3 regions of the Acidovorax sp. T1 genome follow, and region 1 is predicted to be linked to each of the others. Evidence: predicted binding sites of a transcription regulator. Region 1 holds the regulator's gene; each other region holds the start of a gene.
The links. Region 1 encodes FNR, which switches genes on or off when oxygen is low (the NO sensors DNR and NnrR bind a similar motif). Its sites were predicted from a motif close to TTGATNNNNATCAA; they were not measured.

Region 1 (4,144 bases):
AGCCCATGGGCGTCACCTTGACGCCCTCGGAATCCAGCACGACAAGGCCTTGCTCGGCCATGGTCTCCAGTTGCTCCAGCTCCGGCGCGAAATACGTCCGAAAATCAATGAGCCACGCCTGCTCCATGGGCTCGAACTGCACTTCGCCCTGGCACATGAGCGCCATGATGACCGCCCTGCGCACCAGGTCGTCGCGGTTCAGTGCCAATCCTCGCACCACCGGCAAACGTCCCTGGTCCAGATGGTCGTAATACTCCTCCAGCGACTTGGCGTTCTGACTATAGGTGGCCCCCACCCTGCCGATCGCTGACACACCCAGGGCAATGAGATCGCAGTCGGGCTGTGTGCTGTAACCCTGAAAGTTGCGGTGCAATCGCCCCTGCCGCTTGGCAACAGCCAGGGCGTCGGTAGGCAGGGCAAAGTGGTCCATGCCCACGTACACATAACCTGCGTCCATGAAGGCATCGAGCGAGCGCGACAGCATGGTCACCTTGGCGGATGCGGCGGGGAGCTCCGTCGAAATGATGCGTCTCTGGGGCTTGAAGCGGTCGGGCAGATGGGCATAGGCATACAGGGCGATCCGGTCGGGGCGCAATTGCGCCACCTGCGCCAACGTGCGGTCGAACGACTCGGGCGTCTGGCGCGGCAGTCCGTAGATCAGATCCACATTCACCGACTCAAAGCCCAAAGCGCGAGATGCCTCCACCAGCGCAAACACCTGCTCTGCCGGCTGGATGCGGTGCACCGCCTTCTGAACCTCGGCATCGAAATCCTGCACGCCGAAGCTCAGCCGGTTAAATCCCAGCTCCGCCAGCACCGCCAGGCGCTCCGCGGTGACAGTGCGGGGATCGACCTCGATGGAATACTCACCACCCGGCGCGAACGTGAAGCTGCGCCGCAACGTTGCCATGAGTTGCCGCAGTCCGTCATCCGAGAGAAAAGTGGGCGTGCCGCCACCCAGGTGCAGCTGACTGACCACCTGCCCGGTGCCGCAGTGGGCTGTGTGCAGATCGATCTCGCGGCTGAGGTAGCGCAAATACACATCGGCACGGTCATGGTGCTTGGTGATGATCTTGTTGCATGCGCAGTAGTAACACAGCGATTCGCAAAACGGAATGTGGACGTACAGGGACAGTGGCAGTGCCATGGCCGTGGTACCCACCCGGCGCTGCGAGAGCGCCAGCACGTAGTCTTCGTGCCCAAACGCCTCCACAAACCGGTCCGCGGTGGGATAGGAGGTATAACGAGGCCCTGGCACGTCAAAACGGCGCAGAAGTTCTGGTGAAACAGCGGTCATGGGAAAATATCCTTGCGTGCACCAGTACTGTGCCGTACCCTTCAATCGACGTCCTTGACCTTAATCAAGAGCACGAAGGGACGCAGCGGTGACAATTTGATTCATATCAGCCACCGGGTCGCAGCGCGGGACAATTGCGTCCCAACAGACATCAGCCAACTATCCCGGCCCAACCAGGTTCCAGTGTCCATGAATCCGCAAACCATCAAAGTCGCCTGCTCCAACTGCAACCTGCGAGAGCTGTGCATGCCCGTGGGTTTGAACGACCAGCAGTTGCAACGCATTGATGACATCGTGGCTGTGCGACGAAAAATCAAGCGTGGCGGCACCCTCTTTCGCAATGGAGAGTCATTCACCTCTCTTTATGCCATTCGCACCGGTTTTTTCAAGACCTGCGTCGCCACTGAAGACGGGCGTGACCAGGTCACGGGTTTTCAGATGGCCGGTGAAATCATCGGGCTCGACGGCATCGTCAACGATCACCACACCTGCGATGCCATCGCCCTCGAAGACGCCGAAGTGTGCGTCATGCCCTTCGATCGCATCGAAGAACTGTCGCGTGAAGTCAATGCCCTGCAACACCATGTTCACAAGATCATGAGCCGCGAAATCGTTCGCGAGCACGGTGTAATGCTTTTGCTCGGCAGCATGCGCGCGGAAGAACGCCTCGCTGCGTTCCTTCTCAATCTGGTGCAACGCCTGCACGCCCGTGGGTTCTCGCAATCCGAGCTGGTATTGCGGATGACGCGGGAAGAAATTGGCAGTTACCTGGGACTCAAACTGGAAACCGTGAGCCGCACGTTCTCGAAATTTGTGGAGGACGGCACCGTGGAAGTCAAACAGCGCCATGTCCGCATTCTGGATACCGAGGCCCTCAGGCGCATCGTCAACAATCAGCAGGCCTGCCACTGATCGTCATACAGAAATGTGCCCCCTTACGGGCACGATGAAACCTTGTGGCAATCGTCCGGCCGTGCCTCTGGGGGCACCGGGCAGCGGTTGAGTTCAAAGGATGACATGGACAGCAGTGTCGTCAGCGCACTGGCAAGCATGGTAACAATCCAGAAGACAAAGAACGCAAGGGTATAAACGCCCTGGCGCGACAGCGTCAATGGCTGGCCAAACCAATGCAGATCCTGCGGATCCACCATGGCAAAAACCAGCATTTCCAGAATGCCCGCCACCAGAAAGGCAGGCCATGCAATCCACATCAAGCGTTGTTTCCACATCGTCTTGTCTCCTAAGATTTTTCTGAAGTGATGTGCATCCACCAGGCTGGCATTGAATCTCAGCGAGGTTGGTCCCCGGCAGGTGTCGCCGCGTGGTTGCGGGCCTTGAGTGCCGGGGCCAGGCTTTTTTCAGGCTGCGCCAGCGTCTGGTTGATCTCCATTCCCTTGCGGTAATAGTCTTCCTCAACGACAGGGTCCGGCCGACTGACGGCGAGCCACAACGTGACGAATCCGGCAATCACCACAATGACCGGCCCGGCAATCACCAGCCAGACATGACCAAACTTCCACCAAGGCTGCGGTTCAGAAGCAACAACGGGGCTGGATGACATAAAACCTCCTCAGCTTGTCAGCAATACAGATCACAAGACACCACGGAACCTGCAGTGACCTGCAGTGACCTGCATTTAACGCGGCACCAGGAAAATGGATTTTTCGGTCACTTTGCCACCGCCTTCCAGTGCCGAAATATCGAAATGAATCGCATGGGAACCAGGAGCCGCCGATCCATAAGGAATCTGGAGTCGCACGGCCACCCAGCGGGATTCTGCGGCGCCAATGTCGACCTCCTGCTCAGAGGCCACTTCAAGGCCCTCCAGCCCGTTCGCTGAAATGCGATAGCGCTGCGCGGCCTCGGTGGCATTCATGATTTGCAGCCGATAGACATTTTCCAGCTTACCCCCGGCAACAATGCGGGACAAGGCGGCACGGTCACGCACGATATCCACTTTCAGGGGGGTGCGCGTTGTCAAGCTGGCCAGCATGCCCACGCACAAGGCCACCAGAACCGCGGTGTAAATGAGCACGCGGGGGCGCAAGACATGCCGCAGGATTTGCGATTGGCTCCAGCGATTGAGCACACCATTCTGGGTCGAATACCGTATCAACCCCTTGGGGTAGTTCATCTTGTCCATGACGGTGTTGCACGCATCCACGCACAGGCCGCAGCCGATGCACTCATATTGCAAACCCTTGCGGATGTCGATGCCCACCGGACATACCTGCACACACAGCGTGCAGTCGATGCAGTCGCCCAGGCCCTTGGCCTTGTAATCCACCGTCTTGACCCGGGGACCACGCGGCTCGCCTCGGGCTTCATCGTAGGTCACGATCAGCGTATCGCGATCGAACATTGCGCTCTGGAACCGCGCATAGGGGCACATGTATTTGCACACCTGCTCCCGCAGAAAGCCCGCGTTGCCATAGGTGGCCAAGCCATAGAAAACCACCCAGAAAATCTGCCAGCCGCCGGAAAAAGCCAGCAACTCGGGACCCAGTTCCCGGATCGGCACGAAGTAACCCACAAAGGTGAATCCCGTCCAAACGGACACTGTCACCCACACGGTTTGCTTCAGGAACTTCTTGCGGATCTTCTCGAAAGTCCAGGGACTCGCATCCAGTCGCAGACGCGCACTGCGATCACCCTCGATCTTGTGCTCTATCCACATGAACATCTCGGTGTAGACCGTTTGTGGACACGCAAATCCGCACCACAAGCGACCGGCCACCGCCGTGAACAGAAACAGCGAGAGCGCCGAAATGATCAGCAACCCCGTCAGGTAAATGAAATCCTGCGGGTAAAGGACCAGTCCAAAAATATAGAACCGGCGGGCCCCCA
Region 2 (4,144 bases), 990 kb from region 1:
ACACCCAAGAGCCGGTGGTAACCGCCGACCTGGTGCTCTGCGCCCCTGTGGTGGAGCGCGAAGCGCGCGAGCAGAACAAAAGTCTGGAAGAACACTACGCCCACCTGCTGGTGCACGGCACGCTGCACGCCCAGGGCTGGGACCACGAGACCAGCGCCGCCGACGCCGACGAGATGGAGGCCTACGAAACCGCCATCCTGCAGGCGCTGGGGTTTGCCGACCCTTACGCCAAGTGAAGGCGGCTTCTCAGCGCATCCGCTGATGGGGCCCCACCGGGACCGCACCAGCGGCGGCACCAGCGGCGGCATTACTCCTTGCGCTCTATCAACCGGTTGATGCGCAGCGCCGCCAAGGTGCACACCACCCCCGACAGCAAGTACAGCGATACAGCCCCCAGGCCAAACCGGGCCGAGAGCCCCAAAGCCACCAGGGGCGCAAACCCGGCCCCCAGCAGCCACGCCAGGTCGGCCGACAGCGCCGCCCCGGTGTAACGGTATCGGGGCGAGAAATTGGCGGTCACGGTGCCCGATGCCTGCCCATACGACAGCCCCAGCAGCACAAACCCCACCAGCAAAAACACGTTGTTGCCCACAGAGCCTGCGCCCAGCAGCCAGGGCGCCGCGAAGCTGAACAGCCCGATCAACACCGCCATGGACCCGAGCAGGTTGCGCCGCCCCACCCGGTCGGCCAGCCACCCGGACAACACGATGGCAGCGGCGGCCAGGAAAGCCCCGACAATCTGCACGCCCAACACTTCGGTGATGGACTGCTCGGAATACATGGCAATCCACGACAAGGGGAACACCGTGGCCAGGTGGAACAGCGCAAAGCTGGCCAGGGCGGCAAAGGCACCCAGCAGCACATTGCCGCCTTCGTGGCGCACCACCTGGGTCGCGCTCACCGGCTGCAATTCAAGCTGCTGCAGCAATTCGGCATACGACTGCCCCACCACCAGGCGCAACCGGGCAAACAGGGCCACCACGTTGATGGCAAAGGCCACGAAGAAGGGGAAGCGCCAACCCCAGTCAAGAAACTCCGCCACGCTCAGGCTGCTATACAAATAGGCAAACAGGCTGGCCGCCAGAATGAAGCCCACCGGGGCGCCCAGCTGCCCGATCATGGCAAACCAGCCGCGCCGCGCCGGGGGGGCGCTCATGGCCAGCAGCGACGGCAGGCCATCCCAGGTGCCGCCCAGCGCCAGCCCCTGACCGATGCGCAAGATGACCAACGCGGTGATGGCCTTGCTCCCCACCGAGGCATAGCTGGGCAAAAAAGCCATGCCTGCGGTGCAGGCGCCCAGCAAAAACAACGCCAGCGTCAGCTTGGTGCCGCGCCCCCAGCGCCGCTGCACCGCCATGGAAATCGCCGTGCCCACCGGCCGGGCGACAAAAGCCAGTGCAAAGATGGCAAAAGCCATCAAGGTGCCGTCCAGCCGCGACAGGAACGGGAACAGCAGCGAGGGAAAAACCAGCACGCAGGCAATGCCGAAGACAAAAAAGTCAAAGTATTCGGAGGACCGCCCAATGATCACCCCCACCGCGATCTCGCCGGGTGTCACATCCTCATCGGTATGGGCGCGCGCCAGAGACATCGAACTCTCAAAACTGGGCACGGGCAGTGCGGCAGCACTTTGATTAACCATAAAGACTCCTCAAGCAACGGATGCGACGGCTCTTTTTTACACCCGAAAACCGCCCCGCCGCTGCGTTTTTGCAGGCGGGGCGCACAGGAAAACCCTGATAGCCACCCCCAAAGCGGGCAAATTTCCGGGAGCAGACAGCCAAAAATCCACCCAGACAAACACAAAACCACCGGGTCGCCATTGATCTTGGACAAAATGTCCAATCGACAATTTCACTGGCTGTACTACATTCCGAAACCTCAGTCATTCGCGTTTACACCTAAGCGCCTTTTGGTCGCACCCCTAGCATGCTCAACAACAAGGAACTCCGCAGGCCCACCTGGCTTGCAGCGATCGCCATGACCGCCGGCTTGGCCGGCTGCAGCAAGGCGGTCGTTCTCAACCCGGCCGGCGATATTGCCGCCCAACAGGGCCAGATGGTCATCACCGCCACGCTGCTGATGCTCCTCATCATCGTGCCGGTGATTGCGCTCACCCTGTGGTTTGCCTGGAAATACCGCCAGTCCAACGCAGCCAACACCGAGTCCGACTACGACCCCGAGTGGCACCACTCCACCACGCTGGAGCTGGTGATCTGGACCGTGCCGCTGCTCATCATCATTGCCCTGGGGGCACTGACCTGGATCGGCACGCACAAGCTCGACCCCTACCGCCCACTGGACCGCATCGACGCCCAGCGGCCGCTGGCGGCCAATGTCAAGCCGCTGGAAGTGCAAGTGGTGGCCATGGACTGGAAATGGCTGTTCTTCTACCCAGAGCAGGGCATTGCCACGGTGAACGAGCTGGCTGCACCGGTGGACCGCCCCATCCTGTTCAAGCTGACCGCGACATCAACCATGAACGCGTTCTACGTGCCCGACCTGGCCGGCATGATCTACGCCATGCCCGGCATGCAGACCGAGCTGAACGCCGTGATCAACCAGCCCGGCGTGTACAAGGGCATGTCGTCGCACTACAGCGGCGCGGGCTTTTCGGGCATGACGTTCAAGTTCCACGGCCTGAGCGATGGCGACTTTGCCCAGTGGGTGCAAAAGGCCAAGACCGAAGGCAAGCCCCTGGACAAGAGCACCTACCTGAACCTGGTCAAGCCCAGCGAGCGCGACCCCGTGCAGCGCTTTGCCACGGTGGAAGAAGGCCTGTACGACAAGGTGCTCAACCGCTGCGTGGAAGACGGAAAGATGTGCATGCACCACATGATGGCCATTGACGCCCAGGGTGGCGACGCCTACATGCGCGCCGCGGGCCTGAACCTGCCCCAGGACGTCTGCACCGTGCAAAACGCCGCACAGGTGGTAGCAGCACTTGAAACCCGCAACGCACCGGCATCCACATCCGGCGCCAGCATCCGCCAATAAGTCTCCCTATGACCTCCGAAACCCTTTCTCCATCCCACTGGGCGCTGGGCCGCCTGAGCTGGGACGCCGTTCCCATGGCGCACGAGCCCATCGTGCTGTGGACCTTCATTGCCGTGGTCCTGGGCGGCATTGCCGTCATGGCCGGCATCACCAAGTTCCGCCTGTGGGGCCCCCTGTGGCGCGACTGGATCTGCAGCATCGACCACAAACGGATCGGCATCATGTACATGATCCTGGGCCTGGTGATGCTGCTGCGCGGCTTTGCCGACGCCGTGATGATGCGCCTGCAGCAGGCCATGGCCTTTGGCGACAACATGGGCTACCTGCCGCCGCACCACTACGACCAGATCTTCACCGCCCACGGCGTGATCATGATCTTCTTCGTGGCGATGCCGCTGGTCACAGGCCTGATGAACTACCTGGTGCCGCTGCAAATCGGTGCGCGCGATGTGTCGTTCCCGTTCCTCAACAACTTCAGCTTCTGGATGACCACCGCCGGCGCCATCCTGGTGATGGTGTCGCTGTTCCTGGGCGAGTTCTCCACCTCGGGCTGGCTGGCGTTGTCGAACCTGGGGGCGCAGAGCCCGAGCACCGGGCTGGATTACTACATCTGGGCGCTGCAGATTGCCGGGGTGGGCACCACGCTGTCGGGCATCAACCTGATCGTCACCATCATCAAGATGCGCGCGCCGGGCATGAACCTGATGAAGATGCCCGTATTCACCTGGACCGCGCTGTGCACCAACGCGCTGATCGTCGCGTCCTTCCCCGTGCTGACGGCCGCGCTGGTGCTGATGTCGCTGGACCGCTTCGTGGGCACGAACTTCTTCACCAACGAGCTGGGCGGCAACCCCATGCTGTATGTGAACCTGATCTGGATCTGGGGCCACCCCGAGGTGTACATCCTGATCCTGCCGTGCTTTGGCATCTTCTCCGAGGTGGTGGCCACGTTCTGCCGCAAACGCCTGTTTGGGTACACCTCCATGGTCTATGCCACGGTGGTGATCACCATCCTGTCGTACCTGGTGTGGCTGCACCACTTCTTCACCATGGGCTCGGGTGCCAGCGTAAACACCTTCTTTGGCATCACGACGATGATCATCTCGATCCCCACGGGCGCGAAGATCTTCAACTGGCTGTTCACCAT
Region 3 (4,144 bases), 1.3 Mb from region 1:
TAGCGCGCCGGTGGCTGCAGGGGCGCGTCTGCTGCCGGCTCTGGCTGCGGCGCCCGCAGTTCCGGGCAGGGCCACGCCAGCAACTCGGCCAGCCGCGTGACGATCCAGGTGGCTTCGGGCGCCGATACGCCCGATTCGGCCGTGCACAGGCCGGCATGGATGCGCCGCAAAATCTCGGCCTCGGACGGCGCCTGTACGTGGTACAGCGTCTGTGCGTGCTCTACCAGGTGGCCTGCCAGGTCTTCGCACAGCTCATAGCGGGTGCGCACCCCATTGGCCTTTTCAGTCAGCCGCCCGCGGGCGTCGCTGTACACCGCCATGAAGGAGGGCGGGACGTGGATCTGGTTGTCGTCGTCCATGGGCAATGCTCAGTCGGGGGTGAACAGCCGCTCGAATTTCACCCCATCGGCCGCCAGCTCGAACGTCACCAACTGCCCCATCTTCATGTCCGACAGCCGGCAGGCCGCAAACAGGGTGTATTTGCCGGCCAGGTGCATGCTGGGCAGATCGATCAGTGCATAGGGGTGGGGCACAAACACTTCGTGCTCGAAGACGGCGTTGCGGTGCTGGTTGCGGGGTGACGGAAACAGCTTGTAGCTGGCGGTGGTGATGGTTTGCGTGGCCATGGGCGGGTTGGGGTTACAGTGCGGGCGAATGCTACAGACAATCCCTTTTCCCTTCAAAAAACCTTCCCATGGCACGAACCAAGAGTGAATGGCCCGCCAAGGTGATGGCGCTGGTGCGCAGCGGCAACCTGGCGGCGGCTTCGGCGCAGATCAAGGTGGCACCCAGCGTGGGCGACGTTACGCGCTTGCAGGGGCTGTTGGCCCAGCTGCCGCCATCGCCCGCGCTGCAGCAGCTGCAGCAGGTGGTGGAGGAAGAGCGTGCGCTGCTTGCCGCACCGCGCCTGCACCGTTCGCCGTGATGGCTGATGCGATCGTCCCGCCCATGATTTCGCCCGTTGTTGAGCCTGCCATGAACCTGCCCCGTGTATCCATCCAGACGCAAGACTTTGATGTGTCTGCCGAACTCAACGCCCTGCGGCGTGGTGACAAGGGCGTGGGGGCGGTCTGCAGCTTTGTGGGCACGGTGCGCGACCGCAACGAGGGCGACGCCGTGGCCTCGATGGAGCTGGAGCATTACCCCGGCATGACCGAAAAATCCATCGAAGCCATGGTGGACGAGGCCTTTGGGCGCTTTGACATCTTTGGCGCCCGCGTGATCCACCGCGTGGGGCTGCTGCAGCCGCTCGACCAGATCGTGCTGGTGGCGGTGACCAGCGCCCACCGGGGCCAGAGCTTTCAGGCCTGCGAGTTCTTGATGGACTACCTCAAGACCCAGGCGCCGTTCTGGAAGAAAGAGCAGACCGCGCAGGGCGCCCGCTGGGTGGACGCGCGCGTGAGCGACGACGCCGCGCTGGCGCGCTGGGGCATCACGGCGAGCAATGCCTGAAGCCCGTATCGCTGCCCCGAACTGAAAATTTGGATGAAATTGCCCGCAAGCGCTTGTTGGTAAAGCGCTGGTAGCTATCAAAACAGTAGTTTCGACGGCGATGGCGCCTGGATGATTCACTGATGCAGGTCAATCCTGCCGCCGCGGCACTGTCTTGAAATCAGGCACACACTGCCTCAAGTGCTCTGCAATTCGGAGGATATGGACCATGCGTCTCGACAAATTCACCACCAAGTTCCAGGAAGCCCTGAGCGACGCGCAAAGCATTGCGCTGGGCAATGACCACGCCTACATCGAGCCTGTGCATGTGCTGCAGGCCATGCTGCAACAGGACGACGGCCCCAAGGCGCTGCTGCAACGTGCCGGGGTCAATGTGCCCGGCCTGCTGGCGGCAGCCGAGGCGGCCGTCAAGCGGCTGCCGCAGGTGCAAGGCAACGACCAGGTGCAGGGCGGGCCCGAGCTGGGCCGCGTGCTGCAGGCCACTGAAAAAGAAGCCATCAAGCGCGGCGATCAGTTCATTGCCAGCGAGCTGTTTTTGCTGGCCGTGATCGACAGCAAGGGCGAGGCCGCGCGCATCGCCAAGGAAAACGGCCTCACGCGCAAAAGTCTGGAAGCCGCCATTGACGCCGTGCGCGGCGGCCAGAAGATGGACAGCGCCGAGGCTGAGGGCCAGCGCGAAGCCCTCAAGAAATACTGCATTGACCTGACCGAGCGCGCCCGAATGGGCAAGCTCGACCCGGTGATCGGCCGCGACGATGAGATCCGCCGCGCCATCCAGGTGCTGCAGCGGCGCACCAAGAACAACCCGGTGCTGATCGGCGAGCCCGGCGTGGGCAAGACGGCCATTGTTGAAGGCCTGGCCCAGCGCATCGTGGCGGGCGAGGTGCCCGAGTCGCTCAAGGGCAAGCGTGTGCTGAGCCTGGACATGGCGGCGCTGCTGGCCGGGGCCAAGTACCGTGGCGAGTTCGAGGAGCGCCTGAAAACCGTGCTCAAGGAATTGGCGCAGGACGAAGGGCAGACCATCGTTTTCATCGACGAACTGCACACCATGGTGGGCGCCGGCAAGGCCGAGGGCGCGATGGACGCGGGCAACATGCTCAAGCCCGCGCTGGCGCGTGGCGAGCTGCACTGCGTGGGCGCCACCACGCTCGACGAATACCGCAAGTACATCGAAAAAGACGCGGCGCTGGAGCGGCGCTTTCAGAAGATCCTGGTGGGCGAGCCCACGGTGGAGGCGACGATTGCCATCCTGCGCGGCCTGCAGGAAAAATACGAGCTGCACCATGGCGTGGAGATCACCGACCCGGCCATCGTCGCCGCCGCCGAGCTGAGCCACCGCTACATCACCGACCGCTTCCTGCCCGACAAGGCGATTGACCTGATCGACGAGGCGGCATCGAAGATCAAGATCGAGATCGACTCCAAGCCCGAGGTGATGGACAAGCTCGACCGCCGGCTGATCCAGCTGCAGATCGAGCGCGAGGCCGTGCGCCGCGAGAAGGACGAAGCCTCGCAAAAGCGCTTTGGCCTGATCGAGGAAGAGATTGCATCCCTGCAAAAGGAAATTGCCGACCTTGACGAAATCTGGCAGTCCGAGAAGGCCCAAGCCCAGGGCAGCCAGCATGTGCGCGAGCAGGTCGAGCAGGTCAAGCAGCAGATCGAGGAACTCAAGCGCAAGGGCGACTTCAACAAGGTGGCAGAGCTGCAATACGGCAAGCTGCCCGAGCTGGAAAAGCAGCTCAAGGAAGCCCAGGCCAAGGAAGAAGGCAAAGATGGTGCGGCCCAGCCCAACCGCCTGCTGCGCACCCAGGTGGGCGCCGAGGAAATCGCCGAGGTGGTGAGCCGCGCCACCGGCATTCCCGTGGCCAAGATGATGCAGGGCGAAAAAGACAAGCTCTTGCAGATGGAAACCCGGCTGCACGAGCGCGTGGTGGGCCAGAACGAGGCGATTGCCGCCGTGGCCAACGCGATTCGCCGCTCGCGCTCGGGCCTGTCGGACCCGAACCGCCCCACGGGCAGCTTTTTGTTCCTCGGCCCCACGGGCGTGGGCAAGACCGAGCTGTGCAAGGCGCTGGCGGGCTTTTTGTTTGACAGCGAAGACCACCTGATCCGCATCGACATGAGCGAGTTCATGGAAAAGCATAGCGTTGCACGCTTGATTGGCGCGCCTCCGGGCTATGTGGGCTATGAAGAGGGCGGCTACCTCACTGAGGCCGTGCGCCGCAAGCCCTACAGCGTGCTGCTGCTCGACGAGGTGGAAAAGGCCCACCCGGACGTGTTCAACGTGCTCTTGCAGGTGCTGGACGACGGCCGCCTGACGGACGGCCAGGGCCGCACCGTGGACTTCAAGAACACCGTGATCGTGATGACGAGCAACATCGGCTCGCACCTGATCCAGGCCATGGTGGGGCAGGACAGCGAGGACATCAAGGAAGCGGTGTGGGGCGAGCTGAAAAACCATTTCCGCCCCGAGTTTTTGAACCGCATCGACGAGACGGTGGTGTTCCACGCGCTCGACGCGCAGCACATCGCCAAGATCGCCAAGATCCAGCTGCAGCTGCTGCAAACCCGGCTGGCGAAGATGGATTTGGAGTTGCAGGTGTCCGACGCCGCCTTGGCAGAATTGGCCAAGGTGGGGTTCGACCCGGTGTTTGGTGCGCGGCCGCTCAAGCGGGCCATCCAGCAGCGCATC

Region 2: cyoA (ubiquinol oxidase subunit II) is a predicted target of FNR. The motif match lies at 1,823-1,836, and genes of this name have one in related genera.
Region 3: clpB (ATP-dependent chaperone ClpB) is a predicted target of FNR. The motif match lies at 1,572-1,585, and genes of this name have one in related genera.

What each region holds. Positions count from the first base shown of each region.
Region 1 is NZ_CP021648.1:2,479,830-2,483,973, forward strand. It holds gene hemN (oxygen-independent coproporphyrinogen III oxidase) at 1-1,297, opposite strand, end outside; gene fnr (fumarate/nitrate reduction transcriptional regulator Fnr) at 1,487-2,209, shown strand; gene CCX87_RS11620 (hypothetical protein) at 2,233-2,526, opposite strand; gene CCX87_RS11625 (FixH family protein) at 2,586-2,858, opposite strand; gene ccoG (cytochrome c oxidase accessory protein CcoG) at 2,934-4,144, opposite strand, start outside.
Region 2 is NZ_CP021648.1:3,467,464-3,471,607, forward strand. It holds gene ybeY (rRNA maturation RNase YbeY) at 1-236, shown strand, start outside; gene CCX87_RS16155 (MFS transporter) at 308-1,642, opposite strand; gene cyoA (ubiquinol oxidase subunit II) at 1,930-2,997, shown strand; gene cyoB (cytochrome o ubiquinol oxidase subunit I) at 3,006-4,144, shown strand, end outside.
Region 3 is NZ_CP021648.1:1,135,149-1,139,292, forward strand. It holds gene CCX87_RS05460 (hypothetical protein) at 1-359, opposite strand, end outside; gene CCX87_RS05465 (hypothetical protein) at 369-626, opposite strand; gene CCX87_RS05470 (hypothetical protein) at 695-925, shown strand; gene CCX87_RS05475 (molybdenum cofactor biosynthesis protein MoaE) at 976-1,452, shown strand; gene clpB (ATP-dependent chaperone ClpB) at 1,661-4,144, shown strand, end outside.